3 regions of the Streptomyces sp. NPDC005925 genome follow, and region 3 is predicted to be linked to each of the others. Evidence: riboswitches for the same ligand, from Rfam matches in the RefSeq annotation. Region 3 holds a riboswitch; each other region holds the start of a gene.
The links. Region 3 has a riboswitch for cobalamin ahead of ABZ354_RS22900 (HoxN/HupN/NixA family nickel/cobalt transporter). Riboswitches for the same ligand answer to the same signal wherever they lie in the genome.

Region 1 (5,902 bases), on a different contig from region 3:
GAGACGTTGCCCGAGGTGCCGACGACGAGGCCGTCACGGACGGTCCGGCGGGCCGCGGCGACCAGTTCGCCCCAGGCCCGCTCCTCCGCCGCGCTTCCGGTGCGCGCCGCCGCTTCACTCCGGGCGTGCGCCCCCGTGTCGTCCACGTTCCCGTCCCTGGTCACGGTCGCTTCCTCGCGGTGCTCAGTCATGGGGCGATCCTGCCAGGCCGGTGCGGGTGAGGCGGACCTCCGCCGGCGGTCGCGGGGCCGGGCCGGCGGGCGCCGCGGGGCGAGCGGGTGCCGGGGTGCCGGGCGGGCGTCCCGCAAGGACGCGACACCCCCCTGCTCCGGTCACCGTCAAGCCCTCCTCAGTTCATCTTCCGTTCACCCGGGTTGCCTACGTTCAACTCGACAATGACCTCGAACGATTGTCTGGGTAAATGGAAAGCTTCTCGCTGATCCTCGCGATTGTGGTCGTCACCGCACTCGCGTTTGATTTCACGAACGGTTTCCACGACACCGCCAACGCGATGGCCACCACCATCTCGACCGGCGCGCTCAAGCCCAAGGTCGCGGTGGCCATGTCCGCCGCGCTGAACCTGGTGGGCGCCTTTCTCTCCGTGGAGGTCGCCAACACGATCTCCAAGGGTCTCGTCGACGAGGCCGGCATCCGTCCCGAGGTCATCTTCGCCGCCCTGGTCGGCGCGATCCTCTGGAACCTGGTGACCTGGCTGGTCGGCCTCCCGTCCAGTTCCTCGCACGCCCTCATGGGCGGTCTGATCGGCGCCACCATCGCCTCCGCCGGCCTGGGCGCGGTGCACGGCGACGTACTCGTCACCAAAGTCCTCCTCCCGGCGATCGCCGCGCCGATCGTCGCGGGCGTCGCCGCGCTGTTCGCGGCCCGGCTGACGTACGTCCTCGGCAAGAAGTCCGACGGTGAGGCCGCCAGGAAGGGCTACCGCTCCGGCCAGATCGCCTCGGCCGCCCTGGTCTCCCTCGCGCACGGCACGAACGACGCGCAGAAGACGATGGGCATCATCACCCTGGCCCTGGTCGCCGGCGGCGCCGTCGCGCCCGACTCCGACCCGCCCCTGTGGGTCATCCTCTCCGCGGGTCTCGCCATCGCGATGGGCACCTACCTCGGCGGCTGGCGCATCATCCGCACCATGGGCAAGGGCCTGACCGAGCTTCGGCCGCAGCAGGGCTTCGCCGCCCAGACCAGCGCGGCCACGGTCATCCTGGCCTCCTCCCACCTCGGCTTCTCCCTGTCCACCACGCACTCCGTGTCCGGTTCGGTGATGGGCGCGGGCCTCGGCCGCAAGGGCGGCGTGGTGCGCTGGTCGACGGCCACCCGGATGTTCATCGCCTGGGGTCTGACGCTGCCGGCCGCGGCCCTGGTCGCCGCCCTCGCCGAGTACGTCTGCGACCTGGGCGACTGGGGCACGGCGCTCGTCGCCGTCTTCCTGATCGCCTCCAGCGCCTGGATCTGGAAGCTCTCCCGGCGCGAGGTCGTCGACGCCACGAACGTCAACGACGTCGAGGAGCCGGCCGGCGTGGTGACCACCGCGATCGCCGCCGTCACCCCGCCCCCCGCGGGCACGATGACCGAGGAGTTCTCCGCGACCATCCCGGCCCAGGCCACCGACGGGCCCGGGGCGGCTTCGGCACCCCTGGTTCCTCTGGTCGCCTCCGCCCCGCCTGCCCCCGTGGCCCCGTCGGCCCCCACGACCGTCTGAGACCCCGAGCCCCCGCTCCCCCGCACCCCCGGTCCGCCGGGGGCGCCGGGCGCGAAGGAAGAGAAGCAGCATGAAGATCGACTGGGCGGCCCTCGGCTCCGTCTTCGGAGTCAGTTTCGTGGTCACCGTGGCCCTGGTGGGCCTGTTCACCGTCGGCATCGCCGGGCTGTCCCGCCGTGAGCGGGCCGTCGAGCAGGGCGGCTCCGCGACCCTCGCGGTCACCGGCGCGTACGCGTGCTTCGCGGCGTGCGCGGCGGCCGTGGGCTACGGCATCTATCTGATCGTCGCCTGACACGCCACGGCGCCCGGGCGCCGGAGCAGGCGGGCACACGGCACCGCGGGGTGCGGGACGGACCACCGCCCCCGCACCCCGTTTCGTCATGGCCGGGATCCCGTGGAGCGCGGCGCCCTTCCCGCGGCGGACACCGTCGTGTGGGCCTTCGCACACTCCGCCCTCGCAGGTCAACGGCAGGTTGACCGATGTTCGCGGGCGTGGTGGACTGCCCGGGCCAAGTACGGCGGCAAGAGAGGAAGCCGGTGCGAATCCGGCGCGGTCCCGCCACTGTCACCGGGGTGCACACCCCGGAAGCCAGGAACTCTCACCGCCGGTCTCGTCGAACCAGGGCGCGGACACCCTGAGTGAGGACATATCGCCATGCGCGGCTGCCTGTTGAGGTACTTCCCGGCCGACCCGTCTGCGACCGCGGTCGGCTGAACCGATGGGTGCCGACCGCGTCTTCGCGTACGGCGCCGCCACCGGCCTCCTCGGCGACCTGCTCCTCGGCGATCCGCGCCGCGGGCATCCCGTTGCCGTGTTCGGGCGGGCCGCGGCCGTCGTGGAAGGGCTGTGCTGGCGGGACCGCCGAGGGTGGGGCGCGCTGCACACCGCCGTGTGCGCCGGTGGGGCCGTCTCGGCCGCCGCCCTCGCCGCCCGTGCCGTACGCCGCTCCCCCGCCGCCTCCGTCGCGCTGACCGCCGCCGCCACCTGGGCCGTCGTCGGCGGAACGTCGCTGGCCCGGGAGGCGGGGGCCGTCGGGCGGGCGCTCCGGGCCGGGGACGTCGAGGCGGCGCGGGCCCGGCTGCCGCACCTGTGCGGGCGCGACCCGCGGGCGCTGGACGCCGACGGCATCGCCCGCGCCGTGGTCGAGTCCGTCGCGGAGAACACCTCGGACGCCGTGGTGGGCGCCCTCGTGTGGGGTGCCGTGGCCGGGGTGCCGGGGCTGGTGGGCTTCCGGGCCGTCAACACGCTGGACGCGATGGTCGGTCACCAGTCCCCGAGGTACCGGCGCTTCGGCTGGGCCTCGGCGCGGCTGGACGACGTCGCCGGCTGGCCCGGGGCCCGGCTGACCGCCGCCCTCGCCGCCGTGTCCGGCGGCCGCCCCCGGGGCGCGCTGCGGGCCTGGCGTGCCGACGCGCGACAGCACCCGAGCCCCAACGCCGGGCCCGTGGAGGCCTCGTTCGCGGGCGCCCTCGGGGTGCGGCTGGGCGGCACGCTGTCGTACGGGGGGCGGGTCGAGCACCGGCCCGTGCTCAACGCGGCGGCGGGACGCGCGGTCGACGTCCGGGACATCGACCGCGCGGTACGCCTGTCGCGGCGCGTGGGACTGCTCGCGTTCGGCGTCTGCGCGGCCGGACGGCTCCTCGTGGAGCGCGTACGGCGTCAGCCGCCCGGGGAGAGGCGCACGGCGTGAACGGCCGGATTCGTGTGAAGGGGCGTACGTCATGAACGGTGGGGGGCTGCTCGTCGCCGGCACCACCTCCGACGCGGGCAAGAGCGTCGTCACGGCCGGGATCTGCCGTTGGCTGGCGCGCCGGGGCGTGAAGGTGGCGCCGTTCAAGGCGCAGAACATGTCGCTGAACTCGTTCGTGACGCGGGAGGGCGCCGAGATCGGGCGGGCGCAGGCCATGCAGGCGCAGGCGTGCCGCGTGGAGCCGACGGCACTGATGAACCCGGTGCTGCTCAAGCCGGGCGGCGAACAGTCCAGCCAGGTCGTGCTGCTGGGCAGGCCGGTGGGCGAGATGAGCGCGCGGGGCTATCACGGCGGGCGGCAGCGGGAGCTGCTCGGCACGGTGCTGGACTGTCTCGCCGAGCTGCGGGCCTCGTACGACGCGGTGATCTGCGAGGGCGCCGGGTCGCCCGCCGAGATCAACCTGCGCCGGACCGACATCGTGAACATGGGGATCGCGCGGGGGGCCGGGCTGCCCGTGCTCGTCGTCGGCGACATCGACCGGGGCGGGGTCTTCGCGTCGTTCTTCGGCACGGTGGCGCTGCTCTCCCCGCAGGACCAGGAACTGGTCGCCGGGTTCCTCGTCAACAAGTTCCGCGGGGACGTGTCCCTGCTGGAGCCGGGCCTCGGCATGCTGCGGGGCCTGACCGGGCGGCCGTCGTACGGGGTGCTGCCGTTCCGGCACGGGCTCGGGATCGACGAGGAGGACGGGCTGCGGGTGTCGCTGCGCGGGACGGTGCGGGAGTCGGCCGTGGCGCCGCCCGTCGGTGAGGACGTGCTGCGGGTGGCGGTGTGCGCGGTGCCGCTGATGTCGAACTTCACCGACGTGGACGCGCTGGCGGCCGAGCCGGGTGTCGTGGTGCGGTTCGTGGACCGGCCGGAGGAACTGGCGGACGCGGACCTCGTCGTCGTACCCGGAACGCGCGGGACCGTGCGGGCGCTGGACTGGCTGCGGCAGCGGGGGCTGGCCCGGGCGCTGGTCCGGCGGGCCCGGGAGGGGCGGCCCCTGCTCGGGGTCTGCGGCGGCTTCCAGGTGCTCGGCGAGCACATCGAGGACGACGTCGAGAGCCGCCGCGGGCATGTCGACGGGCTCGGCGTGCTTCCCGTGCGGGTGCGGTTCGCCCGCGAGAAGACCCTGACGCGGCCGGTCGGCGAGGCCCTCGGCGAGCGCGTCGAGGGGTACGAGATCCACCACGGCGTCGCCGACGTCCGGGGCGGCGAGCCCTTCCTCGACGGATGCCGCGTCGGGCACACCTGGGGCACGCACTGGCACGGCTCGCTGGAGTCGGACGGCTTCCGGCGGGCCTTCCTGCGCGAGGTCGCCGCAGCCGCGAGCCGCCGCTTCGTGCCGGCCCCCGGCACATCGTTCGCCGCGCTGCGCGAGGAGCAGCTCGACCGGCTCGGCGACCTGATCGAACAGCACGCGGACACGGACGCGCTGTGGCGGCTCATCGAGTCCGGCGCGCCACGAGGACTGCCCTTCATTCCACCGGGAGCGCCCGCATGAGCACAGTGTTGTTGTTGTCGACCGCCGACACGGACCTGCTGGCGGCCCGTGCCTCCGGCGCGTCCTACCGGATCGGCAACCCCACCCGCGTGGACGTCGCCGGGGAGCTGCCCGCGCTGCTCGACGGCACGGACGTCGCCGTCGTACGCCTCCTCGGGGGCAGGCGGGCCTGGGAGGACGGGCTGGCGGCGCTGCGGGCGTCCGGGGTGCCGACCGTGCTGCTGGGCGGCGAGGCCGTGCCGGACGCGGAGCTGATGGCCGAGTCGTCGGTGCCCGCCGGTGTGGTCGCGGAGGCGCTGAGGTACCTGGTGGAGGGCGGGCCGGAGAACCTCACCGAGCTCGCCCGGTTCCTGTCGGACACCGTGCTGCTGACCGGCGAGGGCTTCGCGGGGCCGCGGCAGATGCCCGAGTACGGCGTGCACGGCGCCCGCGCGCGGGCCGAGGGCCGGCCGACGGTCGGCGTGCTCTTCTACCGGGCGCACGAACTGAGCGGCAACACCGCTTTCGTGGACAGCCTGTGCGACGCGATCGAGGCGCACGGCGCCAACGCCCTGCCGGTGTACTGCGGTTCGCTGCGCGGCGCGGACGCCGGGCTGTACGAGCTGCTCGGGGCGGCGGACGCGCTCGTCGCGACCGTGCTCGCGGCGGGCGGCACGCACGCGGCGGGGGCCTCGGCGGGCGGGCACGACCCCGTGGTGCGCGGCACCGCCGCCGAGGACGGCGGGGGCGGACGGGCGGACGAGGACGCGTGGGACGTCGGCGCCCTCGCCGACCTGAACGTGCCCGTCCTGCAAGGGCTCTGCCTGACCTCCTCGCGCGCCGCCTGGCAGGAGTCCGACACCGCGCTGTCCCCCATGGACGCCGCGATGCAGGTCGCCATCCCCGAGTTCGACGGCCGGCTGATCACCGTGCCGTTCTCCTTCAAGGAGCAGGGCCCGGACGGCGTCCCGG
Region 2 (5,902 bases), on a different contig from region 3:
AGCGGGACGACCCCGGGGTGCAGGGCGGCCGGGTCGCGTACGGCGGCGAGCGCGAGCGCGGCGGCCACCGCGGCACCGGACGCGGCGACCAGCCAGGCGCGGGCGTCCCAGCGGTCCGGCCGGTACCGGGTGCGCAGCGAGCGGCGCCCGCCGAGCCACAGCCCGGCCAGCGCGGTCGCCACCCCGGCGAGCAGCACCGGCATCCCGTAGGTGCCGCCCTCGGCGGTCAGCGTCCCGTACGTGCCCGCGCACACGCCGAGCAGACCGCCCAGGGTGAGCGCGGCGGTCGTACGCCGTACGCCGGCCGGGACCCGGGCGGTACGGCCGTAGCCGCGGGAGTCCATCGCGGCGGCGAGCGCGACTGAACGTTCCAGCGCGCCCTCCAGGACCGGCAGGGCGACCTGGAGCAGGCCCTTCAGACCCCTGTCGGGGCGTCCGCGCAGCCGGCGGGCGGCCCGCAGGCGCTGCACGTCGGCGATGAGGTTCGGGGCGAAGGTGAGGGCGACGACCACGGCGACGCCCGTCTCGTACAGGGCGCCCGGCAGGGACTTCAGGAGGCGGGAGGGGTTGGCGAGGGCGTTCGCGGCGCCGACGCACACCAGGAGCGTGGCCAGCTTCAGCCCGTCGTACAGGGCGAACACGAGGGGTTCGAGGGCGACGTCGCCGCCGAGCCGGATGCCCTGCGCCCAGCCGGGAAGGGGGACTTCGGGGAGGCTGAGGAGGACGCGGGTGCCGGGGACGGGGGAGCCGAGGACGACCGTGAAGGCGAGGCGTACCACCAGGACGGCGAGGGCGAGCTTGACGAACGCGCCGTAGGAGCGGGACCAGGGCGTGTCGGGGCGGCGGGCCGCGACGACGTACGCCGACACGGCCGTGAGGAGCGCGAGCAGGAGCGGGTTGGTGGTGCGGGTGGCCGCGACACCGAGGGACGCCGCCCACAGCCACCAGGCACCGGGGTGCAGTGGGGCGTGGCGCGCACGGTGCCGGTGAGGGGGCGGGGGTCCGCTCGCCGGCCCCGCCGCCGCCCTTCCGCCGCGCGGGTCAGTCATGCCTGCGGCGTCGCGCCTGCAGGACGGCCGCCGCCGCGAGCAGCGCCACGGCCGTACCGCCCGCCGCCAGCCCCAGCGACGGGCCGCCGTCCGAGCCCGGCTGCGCCTGCTCGCCGCTGTCCTCCGCCCCCTCGCCGCCCTTGTCCCGCTCGCCCGCCACCTGCTCGCCGCATCCCGTCGCCGGGTACCCGTCGATCGCGCACAGCAGGGCGTTCGTGTCGTAGCGCAGGGGTTTGGCCACGGCCGCCAGGGCGTCGGCCGTCGTCGCGTCGCGGGAGAGGCTCGCACAGGCCGTGCGGGGGCGCGGCGGCGTCTGCGAGGAGGGCGCGTCCGCGCCGGTGCCGAAGTCGATGACCAGCGCGACCCGTTTCCTGCCGTCCCGCTCCGGTGTCGACGCGCAGATCGTCGCGAAGCCGGCCTCGCCGCGCGGCCGGGCGGCGGCGCCTGAGTTCTCGCTCACGGCGAAGCGGAAGCCCTGGACATCGCCGTCGGCGGGCCGGGCGGTCGCCGGGCCCTGCGTGGCGTACGCCCACTGGTCACCGTCGCGGTCCCAGAAGGACCAGTAGCGGTAACCGGCGGCCTGCGCCTGGCCCGCGCCCGTGCCCGCGCACAGGACGAACGCGGCCAGGAACACGGCCGGCAGACGGCGGCCGCCGGTCACGGCTGCTGCTTCCGGTTGCGCCCGCTCAGCAGGAAGCCGAAGCCGATGCCGACGACCGCGCACACCCCCACGTACCACCACACACCGAACGGCGAGTCGTCCTTCTCGTCGGCCTTCTGCTCCTTGCCGGCCTTCCCGGACTGCGGGGCGGGACCCGTCGCGTTGAGCTGCTTCACCAGGTCCCGGCCGCCGAAGTCGCGCGGGTCCGTGCCCGTGGCGTGGGCGGCGAAGATCAGCTGGGCGTAGGCGGCGGGGCCGTTCTGCGCGGCCCAGTCGGCGGAGTTCTTCCGCAGCCAGTCCAGGGACGTGGCCGCCCGGCCGGTGTCGCCGTGCGCGGCGAGGGCGACGACGGCGTCGGCGGTGTTGCCGACGTCCGGCCCGCCCGCCCCGGCGACCGTCAAGTGGCCTTTCGCGGCGAGCGACTTGACGAGGTAGGACACGCCGCCCGCGGCGGCACGCTCCGGGGTGGCCCGGCCGGAGCCGGTGCAGGACGCCTTGGCGTCGGTCTTCTTGCCGGCCTCGACGACCAGGCCTTTGCCGAGCGCGCCGAGGACACCCGCGGCGGTGGCGTCGGCGTTGGCGGCGAGCCTGCCCTTCTTGTCGGGCTGGAAGGCGAACGCGCCCCCGTCCTTGCCCTCGCAGGGCAGGACGAGCCCGAGGAGCGCGTCGTACGGGGACTTGCCGCCCTGCACGACGTCCGCCGGCTTCTCGCCGGCCGCGGTCAGCGCGCCGACGACGACGGACGTGGAGTTCGTGTCGCTGGCGCCGCCGGGGACGTAACCCCAGCCGCCGTCCGTGTTCTGTATGGACTTCAGCCAGCCGACGGCCTTGCCGGCGGCCGGGTCGTGGCCGCCGAGCGCGGTGAGGGCCTGGACGGCCGCGGCCGTGCTGTTGGTGTCGACCATCGTCTTGGCGTCGCAGGCCTTGGCCGCGTCGGCGCGGAACGGGGCGAAGGCGCCGTTCGCGCACTGCTGCCGCACCAGCCAGTCGACGGCCTTCGGCGCGGGCCGCACACCCACCGTGTGCTGGGCGAGCAGTGCGAGGGACTGCCGCCAGACACCGTCGTACGTCGGGTCGGCGGTGCCGTACAGGCCGGACGGCAGGGCCGTGGACGGCGAAGGGGACGGGGACGAATCGGCTGCGGCCGGTGCGGCGGCACCGATCACGGCGGTGGCGGCCAGGACCGCGGCGCTGCGGCGGACGTTCATGATCGGCGGGGGCCTCTCCCTGCGGGGGAGCCGGGCAGCACGGGGCACCCCCGGGCGGCTCGGCTCCGTATACCTCGACGGTGCCGTGCTCCGGCGGAGTGCCGGGCGCGTGAGCCGTTCACGTACCGTGCGGGGAGATCCGGCTCACCACCTGGGTGGTTCACGGTTGCGGGTCAGCGCCGGAATTGCACCGGCTTTCCCCCGTACGGGTGTGATGACGACTCGCCACTCTACCCGCCCGTAGGCCGGGGCCCGGGGTGAGGTGGGCGACTCCTTGCCTCCGTCCCGGCCCCGGAGCCGGGGGCGGGGCCCGGCAGCCCTACCGGTCGTGCGTCGCAGCCGGGAGGCCGGAGGCCGCCGGACGGCCGTGGGTTTCCGTGGCGCCGTGGGTTTCCGGCGGGCCGGTGGTGGCCGCCAGGTCGATGAGGCGGCATGCCGTCTCGATGTCGGTCCGCACCTCCGCTATGGAGGCCCGGCCCGACAGCCAGGTGATGAGGGTCGAGTGCCAGGTGTGCTCGATGACGCGGATCGCGGAGAGCTGACCGGCCGTCGGGGCCGGGTGGCCCGTCGCCTCCAGGATGATCGCCGTGGTGCGGCGGGAGACCTGTTCCACCTCCGTGCTCACGCTGCGGTCCGCGAACGACAGGGCGCGGACCATCGCCTCGGCCAGCAGCGGCCGGCGCTGGAGCGAGTGGAAGGCCCGCATGAGGGTCTCGGCGACCCGCTCGGCCGCCGTCTCGCCGGCCGGCGGGTGCTTGCGGAGCGTGCCGTGCAGCCGGGCCAGCTGGTCCTGCATGGTGGCGACCAGCAGATGGACCTTGGACGGGAAGTAGCGGTACAGGGTGCCGAGGGCGACCTGCGAGGACTCCGCGACCTCCCGCATCTGCACCGCGTCGAACCCGCCGCGCGCGGCGAGTTGCGCGGTCGCGCGCAGGATGCGGCGGCGGCGTGCCTCCTGCCGTTCGGTGAGCGGGGCGGCGGCCGGTCGTGCCGCGCCCGCCTCCGCTGTGGATCCCGCAGCCATGGTGCCGTTCCGTCCGTTCCCGTGCGTTCCCGTGGCGTTGCACGCGTGACGTGCGGTGCCTGCGTTACGTGACAGTCGGTGAGGGCGAGTGGCCGCACAGCATGCCAGGGACGCGCGCCGTGGCGCGAATCACCCGATGCGCTGCCCGCAGCACCCTTACCTGCCGGTAGATTCGGACCCTCCTGGACGATCAAGTCTGAAACTTGTTCTAGATTAGCGTCCCGTCGTAATCTCGCCGGACCGTGCAGTCAGAAGGGGGCCCAGAGTGACCGCTGAGGCCAGGGAGGCGGCGCCCCCGGAGGGCCTCGCTGCCGACGGCAGGCGACCGCTCCGCATCGCGCTCCTCACGTACAAGGGAAACCCGTTCTGCGGCGGCCAGGGCGTCTACGTCCGGCACCTCTCCCGCGAACTCGCCCGGCTCGGACACCGCGTCGAGGTCATCGGCGCCCAGCCGTACCCCGTCCTCGACGTCCTCGACGACAACGGCGACGTGCTCGGCCGGAGCGGTGACCCGTTCGGCCCGGCCGGCGCACCCGGTGAGAACAGGGACGGCCCGGTGGTCCTCACCGAGCTGCCCAGCCTCGACCTCTACCGCCAGCCCGACCCCTTCCGCACCCCCGGGCGGGAGGAGTACCGCGACTGGATCGACGCGCTCGAAGTGGCCACCATGTGGACCGGCGGCTTCCCCGAGCCGCTCACCTTCTCGCTGCGCGCCCGCCGCCATCTGCGCGCCCGGCGCGGCGACTTCGACGTCGTCCACGACAACCAGACCCTCGGCTACGGCCTGCTCGGCGACCTCGGCGCACCCCTGGTCACCACCATCCACCACCCCATCACCGTCGACCGGCAGCTGGAGCTGGACGCCGCCGAGAACCGGCGGCGCCGGGCCTCCCTGCGCCGCTGGTACGCGTTCACCCGCATGCAGAAGCGCGTCGCGCGCCGCCTGCCGTCGGTGCTCACCGTGTCCGGCACCTCCCGCCAGGAGATAGTGGACCACCTCGGCGTGCGCGACGACCGCATCCACGTCGTCCACATCGGCGCCGACACCGACCTCTTCTCGCCCGACCCGGCCGTGCCCCAAGTGCCGGGCCGGATCGTGACGACGTCCAGCGCGGACGTGCCGCTCAAGGGCCTCGTCTTCCTGGTCGAGGCGCTGGCGAAGGTACGTGCCGAGCATCCCGACGCCCACCTCGTCGTGGTCGGCAAGCAGCCCGCGGAGGGGCCCGTCGCGCGGGCGGTCGGCCGGTACGGCCTCGACGGCGCCGTCCGCTTCGTCAAGGGCGTCTCGGACGCCGAACTGGTCGACCTGGTGCGTTCGGCGCAGGTCGCGTGCGTGCCGTCGCTGTACGAGGGCTTCTCGCTGCCCGCCGCCGAGGCCATGGCCACCGGTACGCCGCTGCTCGCCACGACCGGCGGCGCCATCCCCGAGGTGGCCGGGCGGGACGGGGAGACCTGCCTGGCGGTGCCACCCGGCGACGCGGGCGCGCTGGCCGCCGGGCTCGGCAGGCTGCTGGGGGACGCGGAGCTGCGCGTGCGGCTCGGCGCGGCCGGGCGTGAGCGGGTGCTGCGCCACTTCACGTGGGCGCGGGCGGCCGAGGGCACGGTGGCCCGCTACCGGGAGGCCATCGACGCCGCACCCCCCACCGCCACCCGCGCACCCGCCACCCGCGCGGCCGGACCCGCCGAAGCCCCCACCCCCGATGTTGAAGGCGTCTACCCCGAAAGCAGGGCCACGTGCTGACCGTCGACTTCTCCCGGTTCCCCCTCGCACCGGGCGACCGCGTCCTGGACCTCGGCTGCGGTGCCGGACGGCACGCGTTCGAGTGTTACCGGCGCGGCGCGCAGGTCGTGGCGCTGGACCAGAACGGCGAGGAGATCCGCGAGGTCGCCAAGTGGTTCGCGGCGATGAAGGAGGCCGGTGAGGCGCCCGAGGGCGCGACCGCCACCGCGATGGAGGGCG
Region 3 (5,902 bases):
ACCGGCCGACGCTGAACCCGCGCACCGAGACCCGTATCACCGCACGACCCGCTTCACCCGCTGCACCGAGCACCCCAGCTCCACCGCACCGCTCCCGGAATCACTTCCGGCTTTCCCTCAAGCCCGTGGAGGCACCATGCGCTGTGTCATCGCCCGCTACCCCTTCGACCTGACCAAGAGCGAGGTCGAGGAGAAGATGAAGGGCATCAAGGCCGAGGAGGTCACGGGAATCTCCGTGACGATCGGCCGCCGCACCTACCCCGTCAAGCAGGTGGGGGAAGTGATCACGAGGCAGGACCGGCGTGACTTCACCGCGTCGGAGGTGGCCCGCGCGCTCATCCGCCTGGGCTTCACCTGCCACCCCGCGCCCAACACGGCCGCCCCGCTGGACGGGCTGACCCCGATGCAGGCCGCGTCCGCGCAACTGGGGGAGTGACCCGGGCCCACCCACCCGGTCGACCGGTATGGGGCCGGCCGCTGCGCCCTCGCGCGCAGCGGCCGGCCCTTCCTGTTTTCCCCACGGATCGCCTGCGGGGCCGTGTCTTAGCGGTAGGCTCCTGACCCATGTCCAACCCTGATGACCTGCTCGCCGGCCTCGCCGCGAAGGTGGAGTCGGAGGGCACCAGCCAGATGTCCCTCACCGTGGTGGTCCCCGGGGCCGTCATCACGGGACGGCTGGCTCCCGAGGCCATGTGGCGGGAGCGCGTGGCAGAGGTCCTGCGGGACTCCGCCCGGCTCCGCCCGTTCTCCGACGTGTTCGCCCCGGCCGACACCCGCCCGGCGGACAGCCCCGACGCCTCCGCCCGCCCCACCCACCTGCACTTCCACGTCGCGAGGATCCTCCAGGGCAGCTTCGGCATCCCCGACACGGGCGGCATGTACCGCGTCGCGCTCGAGGACGTGCACGCCTGGACCGTCGGGGACATCGGCTACTCGGACCAGTAGACGGGGTCCCGCCCGACTGCGGACGGACGGGGCGTACGGCGGAGCAAACCGACGCGGGTCACACCGTACGGAGCACGAGACCGCGGTCGCCGGGGCGCCCCGGGACGCACGAAGGCCGGGGCGCGTCCACGCGATCCCCGGCCTTCTCGTGCCGTGTGTGTCAGGCGGGGCGGATGTTCTCCGCCTGCGGGCCCTTCTGGCCCTGCGTGATGTCGAAGGTCACCTTCTGGCCTTCCTGAAGCTCACGGAAGCCCTGGGCTGCGATGTTCGAGTAGTGGGCGAAGACGTCCTGCCCACCGCCGTCCTGCTCGATGAAGCCGAAGCCCTTTTCCGAGTTGAACCACTTCACGGTGCCGGTTGCCATACCAAATTCTCCTTCGGGGCACTGCCGGAGATTCCACACCGTGTGAAACCTCCCTTGTCGCCGAAATGATTGCCCCGCCCGGAGGAAAACACCGGGTAATTCACACCTGGGAACCAAGACCGCAACTCCTAGCGACGTTAGCACGGCGGGGGCGGCCTCGCTGGTTACGCGACCGTGCCCGCACGTCAGGCTCGTCAGCCGCCGACGCGCCTCACCGCCGCCCCGCACCGAAAGCCCGCACCCACTGCGCCCGTCTCTCCTGCCCTTCACTCCTGTCATCACACGAGAGGGAAAGAGGGGAGAGAGGAATTCCCCCTCTCCCCCTTCCCCTCTCCCCGCCGCCCCAGGTTTCCCGGTCGGCGGATTGATCGCTTCCGCCGTGCCGTACGTACCTCCTGGGGACCGGCCCGTACACACCAGGAGGCATCATGCGCATGTCGCGCAGGGCGGCAGGCACCGTCTTCATCGGCGGTGGCCTGGTCCTGACCCTCGCCGCGCTCGCCTACCCCGCGATGCTCGGGGTGCAGAACACGGCGACGACCCCGTCCCGCGTGATCGCCAACACCCGCTACGGCCCGCTCACCGAGGCCGACCGGGATTTCGTGGTGAAGGTCCGGGCGGCGGGGCTGTGGGAGCACCCGCTCGGCCTGCTGGCGATGCGGCGGGGCACGACGCCCGAGATGAAGGAGGCCGGCGAGCACCTGGTGGCCGGGCACTCGCGGCTCGACGCGACGTGCCGCAAGATCGCTCCCGAACTGGGGGTCACCCTGCCGAACCAGGCGAGCCCGCAGCAGCAGCAGTTCGTGGCGACGGCGGACGGCAGCACGGGCAAGCAGTTCGACATCACGGCGGTCGGCATCATGCGCGTGACCCACGGCCAGATCTTCCCGGTGATCGCCAAGATCCGGGCCGGCACCCAGAACACGCTGGTACGGCAGCTCGCCGACCAGGCCAACGACACGGTCCTGGACCACATCACCGTGCTGGAGAAGACCGGCATGGTCAACTTCGACCAGGTCAACTTCCAGCAGACCAACCCGCCCAAACTCCCCGACGAACAGCTCACGCCGCCGCCACCGCAGCCCGGGGCGCCCGTCGTCGCCCTCACCGAGCCGCCCGGCCTGAACGTGGACACCACGTCACCCACTCCGACCGCACGCCCGACAATCCGCTGATCCCCGCTTCCGCCTCACCCTTACCCTCACCCCCACCCCAAAACCTGGACATTCCATTCGTTATTTCTCATTTCAGCGGGGATAATTCCCTTATGAGTGCAGCAGCGTTCGACGTACTGGCCGCCTCGCATCAGGTACTCAACGTGACGGCGGCGTTCATCGGCGGGCTGGTCCTGGCCGGCGCGCTCGTGTGGGCCGTACGCGTCGGCATCAGAGTCATGGAGGGGGAGCCGCACCGGCCCACCGCCGAGGAGCAGCCCCATCTGCCCGACTCGGGCGCGGTTCACGAGATCAGAGAGGTGCGCGAGCCCGACGAGGTGCCGACGGCCGGTGACGGCAGGCGCCTCATGCCCTACGAACTCCGCCAGGCGCAGAGCAGACGGGGCGTCGACCAGAACCGTCGCCGCTGGCGGCCCGGCTCCAGCGGATCCTTCGGCAGCGGCGGCTTCCGGCTCTGACCCCGGCCGCCCGCCACGGGCCCCCGCGGTCGCGGTGACGCCGAGCGCCGGGCGCCGGCGCCGGGCGCCGGGCAACACTGCCCGGCGTCCACCGGACTCCGCCCCCTGCACCCTCCCCCGCCCGGCGTCCACCGACGCCGGGCGAGCGAAGGGCACCCGGCTCTCGTCTTCTACGACGCTCACGCCCGGCCACGCCCCTGCGACCGCCTCGCCTCTACCCCCCGGCCTCCGCCGCGGCGCAGTGCGCCAGCAGCCCCCGCACCTCCGCGTCCACCACCCGGTACCGCACCACGCGGCCGTCCTTCTCGCGCTCCACGACCCCGGCCGCACGCAGCAGGCGTAGCGCCTGGGAGGCCGCCGGGTCGTTCATGCCGGTGGCGAGGGCCAGGTCGGACACGGCCAGCGGCTCGGTGCGATGCAGAGCGAGCAGCAGTGCGAGCCGCTTGGCGTCGGCCAGCAGGGAGAAGCGGTCGGCCCAGGCACGGACGTGGCCGGGCTCGCCGATCGCGGCGACGGCGTCGCACACCCGATGGCCGTCGATGGCGCGCCGGCCGGCGCGGTCGGCCGGGACGAGATGCATGGCGCACATCCTCGCAGGTGCCCTTCCGCGCCCGCCCCTGTGATCTTGGATACCTGCGCAGCTGTGCAACTATGCAGCGGCGTCCCGCAGGCCCTAGCGTGGGCGCCGCCGTGGTGTTCGGGAAGCCGGTGACGGCCCGTCGGGAAACCGAGGGGTCCAGACCGGAGCGGCCCTCGCCACTGTGATCGGGGAGTTTGCGTCCCACGCCCTCCAAGAGGGGGCAGCCACTGGCCGCCGTGCGGCGGCCGGGAAGGCGGGGCGGAAACGCACGACCCGTAAGCCAGGAGACCGGCCACGGCATCTCACGAACTGATCCACGAGGTGCTGGAGCGTGACCGGATGACTGTGCCCGACTCTGCCCGTTTCACCGACCAATCCGCCCCGCCGACCACTGCGGAATCGTTCCGCTGGCGGCGGGAGGACACGCTCAGGACCGCGAGCCTGATGGCGGTGATCGCCGCACTGCACGTGGTCGCCTTCGGTGTCCTGTTCCTGCTGGTCGTCCCCGCGCACTACGAAGTCGGCTCCAAGGCCTTCGGCATCGGCCTCGGCATCACCGCGTACACCCTCGGCGTGCGGCACGCCTTCGACGCGGACCACATCGCCGCGATCGACAACACCACCCGCAAGCTCATGGCCGACGGCAAGCGACCGGTCTCGGTGGGCTTCTGGTTCGCGCTGGGCCACTCCAGCGTCGTCGTGCTGCTGGCCTGCCTGGTCGCGGGTGGCACGAACCTCGCCGGCCGTGTCATGGACGAGGAATCGGACACCCACCAGGTGCTGGGCGTGCTCGGTACGACCGTCTCCGGCACGTTCCTCTACCTCATCGCCGCGCTCAACCTGGTCGCGCTGCTCGGCATCCTGAGGGTGTTCCGGGCGATGCGGGCGGGCCAGTACGACGAGAAGCGGCTGGAGGAGCACCTGGACTCGCGGGGGTTCATGAACCGCGTCCTCGGCCGTCTCACCGGGTCGATCTCCCGGCCGGGCCAGATGTATCCGCTGGGTTTCCTGTTCGGGCTCGGCTTCGACACCGCCACCGAGGTCACGCTGATGGTGATGGCGGGTTCGGGCGCGGCGGCGGGCCTGCCCTGGTACGCGGTCCTGTGTCTGCCGCTGCTGTTCGCGGCCGGCATGAGCCTGTTCGACACGCTGGACGGCACGTTCATGAACTTCGCCTACCAGTGGGCCTTCTCGAACCCCGTGCGCAAGGTGTTCTACAACCTCACGATCACCGGCCTGTCCATCGCCGTCGCGTTCGTCATCGGCACGATCGAACTCGTCGGCGTACTGCACGAGAAGCTCGATCTGAGCGACGCGGTGACGAGCTGGATCGCGGGCCTCGACCTCGACAGCGTCGGCTACGTGATCGTCGGACTGTTCGTGGTGGTGTGGGCGGCGGCGGTGTCGTACTGGAAGGTCGCGAAGGTGGAACAGCGGTGGGCGGTGCGCCCGGCGGAGGCCGACTGACGCGCCGCACGCCGAGGTCGCCCGTGCCGTCGTGGTCGTGCACGTGCCGCGCCGTGCGCACCGTGTCGATCAACGGCCGCTCGGCGCCCCGCGCGACGGGTTCCCGGGGGCGCCGGCCTGCTCCAGCGCTGTGAGGGTGGTACGTACGACGCCGTCGGCGTCGGTGTTCCCCGCCACGCAGGTGACGGCCCGCGGACGGGGCCGGAATGCCGGACGGCGAGGAGGAGAGCGGGGGCGTCGTCGATGCCGGTGTCGCAGTCGATGATCACCGGGACGGGCCGGTGCTCTGCGGGCCGGAGCGGTCCGCGTTCTGCGGGCGGCCGGGGGGCGGGTCGTCACGGCGGCCTGTCCTTGCGGCAGGGCCGGGCGCATGCCGTCGGCGGGCGGGGCGGCGGCTGGTGGCTTTCGTGGGCGTCGTAGGGGCGCCACCAGGGACCTACGCGGATCCGGGCCCGGGTTCTCACCGGCCGGTCCTCACCCGGACGGACCGCCGCGCTGGTGGCCGGGCGGGGCGGATGGTGGCGTGGAGGAACGTACGTACCCGATCCCGGCAGGGCTGGTCCAAGGAGGCCGACGATGTCCCGTTCCCCGGCTGTTCGTGTCCTGACCGGCCCCGTCCTGGCAACGGCCGTGCTGCTGGGCGTGGCCGGGTGCGGGATCGCCGGTGGCGGGCGGGCGGCGTCCGGGTCCTCCCGGGCACCGGTCGTCTCCTCCGCTCCGCCGGACGCCGAGCGGCCTCCGGTGGCGCGGGCCACACCGGCGATGCCGCCCGTGCTGACCGAGGGGCAGGCGCGGGCCGCGCTGGTCACCCGGGACGACCTGGGCGGGCCGTGGGTGCCCACGCGGGGCGCGGCGACCTGGCGGGACGCACTGCTGAAGGCCACGACCGGCGACGCCGATTGCCGGCGTCTGC

Region 1: another riboswitch for cobalamin. It lies ahead of ABZ354_RS12805 (cobalamin biosynthesis protein); the one in region 3 lies ahead of ABZ354_RS22900 (HoxN/HupN/NixA family nickel/cobalt transporter).
Region 2: another riboswitch for cobalamin. It lies ahead of ABZ354_RS04000 (prenyltransferase/squalene oxidase repeat-containing protein); the one in region 3 lies ahead of ABZ354_RS22900 (HoxN/HupN/NixA family nickel/cobalt transporter).

Annotation. Positions count from the first base shown of each region.
Region 1 covers NZ_JBEXVL010000008.1:49,325-55,226, forward strand. The annotation lists gene ABZ354_RS12790 (class II aldolase/adducin family protein) at 1-191, opposite strand, end outside; gene ABZ354_RS12795 (inorganic phosphate transporter) at 422-1,717, shown strand; gene ABZ354_RS12800 (hypothetical protein) at 1,788-2,009, shown strand; cobalamin riboswitch at 2,196-2,337, shown strand; gene ABZ354_RS12805 (cobalamin biosynthesis protein) at 2,437-3,408, shown strand; gene ABZ354_RS12810 (cobyric acid synthase) at 3,440-4,951, shown strand; gene cobN (cobaltochelatase subunit CobN) at 4,948-5,902, shown strand, end outside.
Region 2 covers NZ_JBEXVL010000002.1:282,028-287,929, forward strand. The annotation lists gene ABZ354_RS03990 (energy-coupling factor transporter transmembrane component T) at 1-1,049, opposite strand, end outside; gene ABZ354_RS03995 (SCO2322 family protein) at 1,042-1,710, opposite strand; gene ABZ354_RS04000 (prenyltransferase/squalene oxidase repeat-containing protein) at 1,707-2,918, opposite strand; cobalamin riboswitch at 3,033-3,159, opposite strand; gene ABZ354_RS04005 (TetR family transcriptional regulator) at 3,238-3,942, opposite strand; gene ABZ354_RS04010 (glycosyltransferase family 4 protein) at 4,208-5,683, shown strand; gene ABZ354_RS04015 (class I SAM-dependent methyltransferase) at 5,677-5,902, shown strand, end outside.
Region 3 covers NZ_JBEXVL010000024.1:40,118-46,019, reverse strand. The annotation lists gene ABZ354_RS22935 (DEAD/DEAH box helicase) at 1-15, shown strand, start outside; gene ABZ354_RS22930 (SCO5918 family protein) at 137-436, shown strand; gene ABZ354_RS22925 (hypothetical protein) at 565-945, shown strand; gene ABZ354_RS22920 (cold-shock protein) at 1,106-1,309, opposite strand; gene ABZ354_RS22915 (DUF4142 domain-containing protein) at 1,738-2,484, shown strand; gene ABZ354_RS22910 (DUF6479 family protein) at 2,577-2,942, shown strand; gene ABZ354_RS22905 (helix-turn-helix domain-containing protein) at 3,157-3,522, opposite strand; cobalamin riboswitch at 3,617-3,834, shown strand; gene ABZ354_RS22900 (HoxN/HupN/NixA family nickel/cobalt transporter) at 3,862-4,989, shown strand; partial or broken gene ABZ354_RS22895 (nucleoside hydrolase) at 4,997-5,258, opposite strand; gene ABZ354_RS22890 (hypothetical protein) at 5,566-5,902, shown strand, end outside.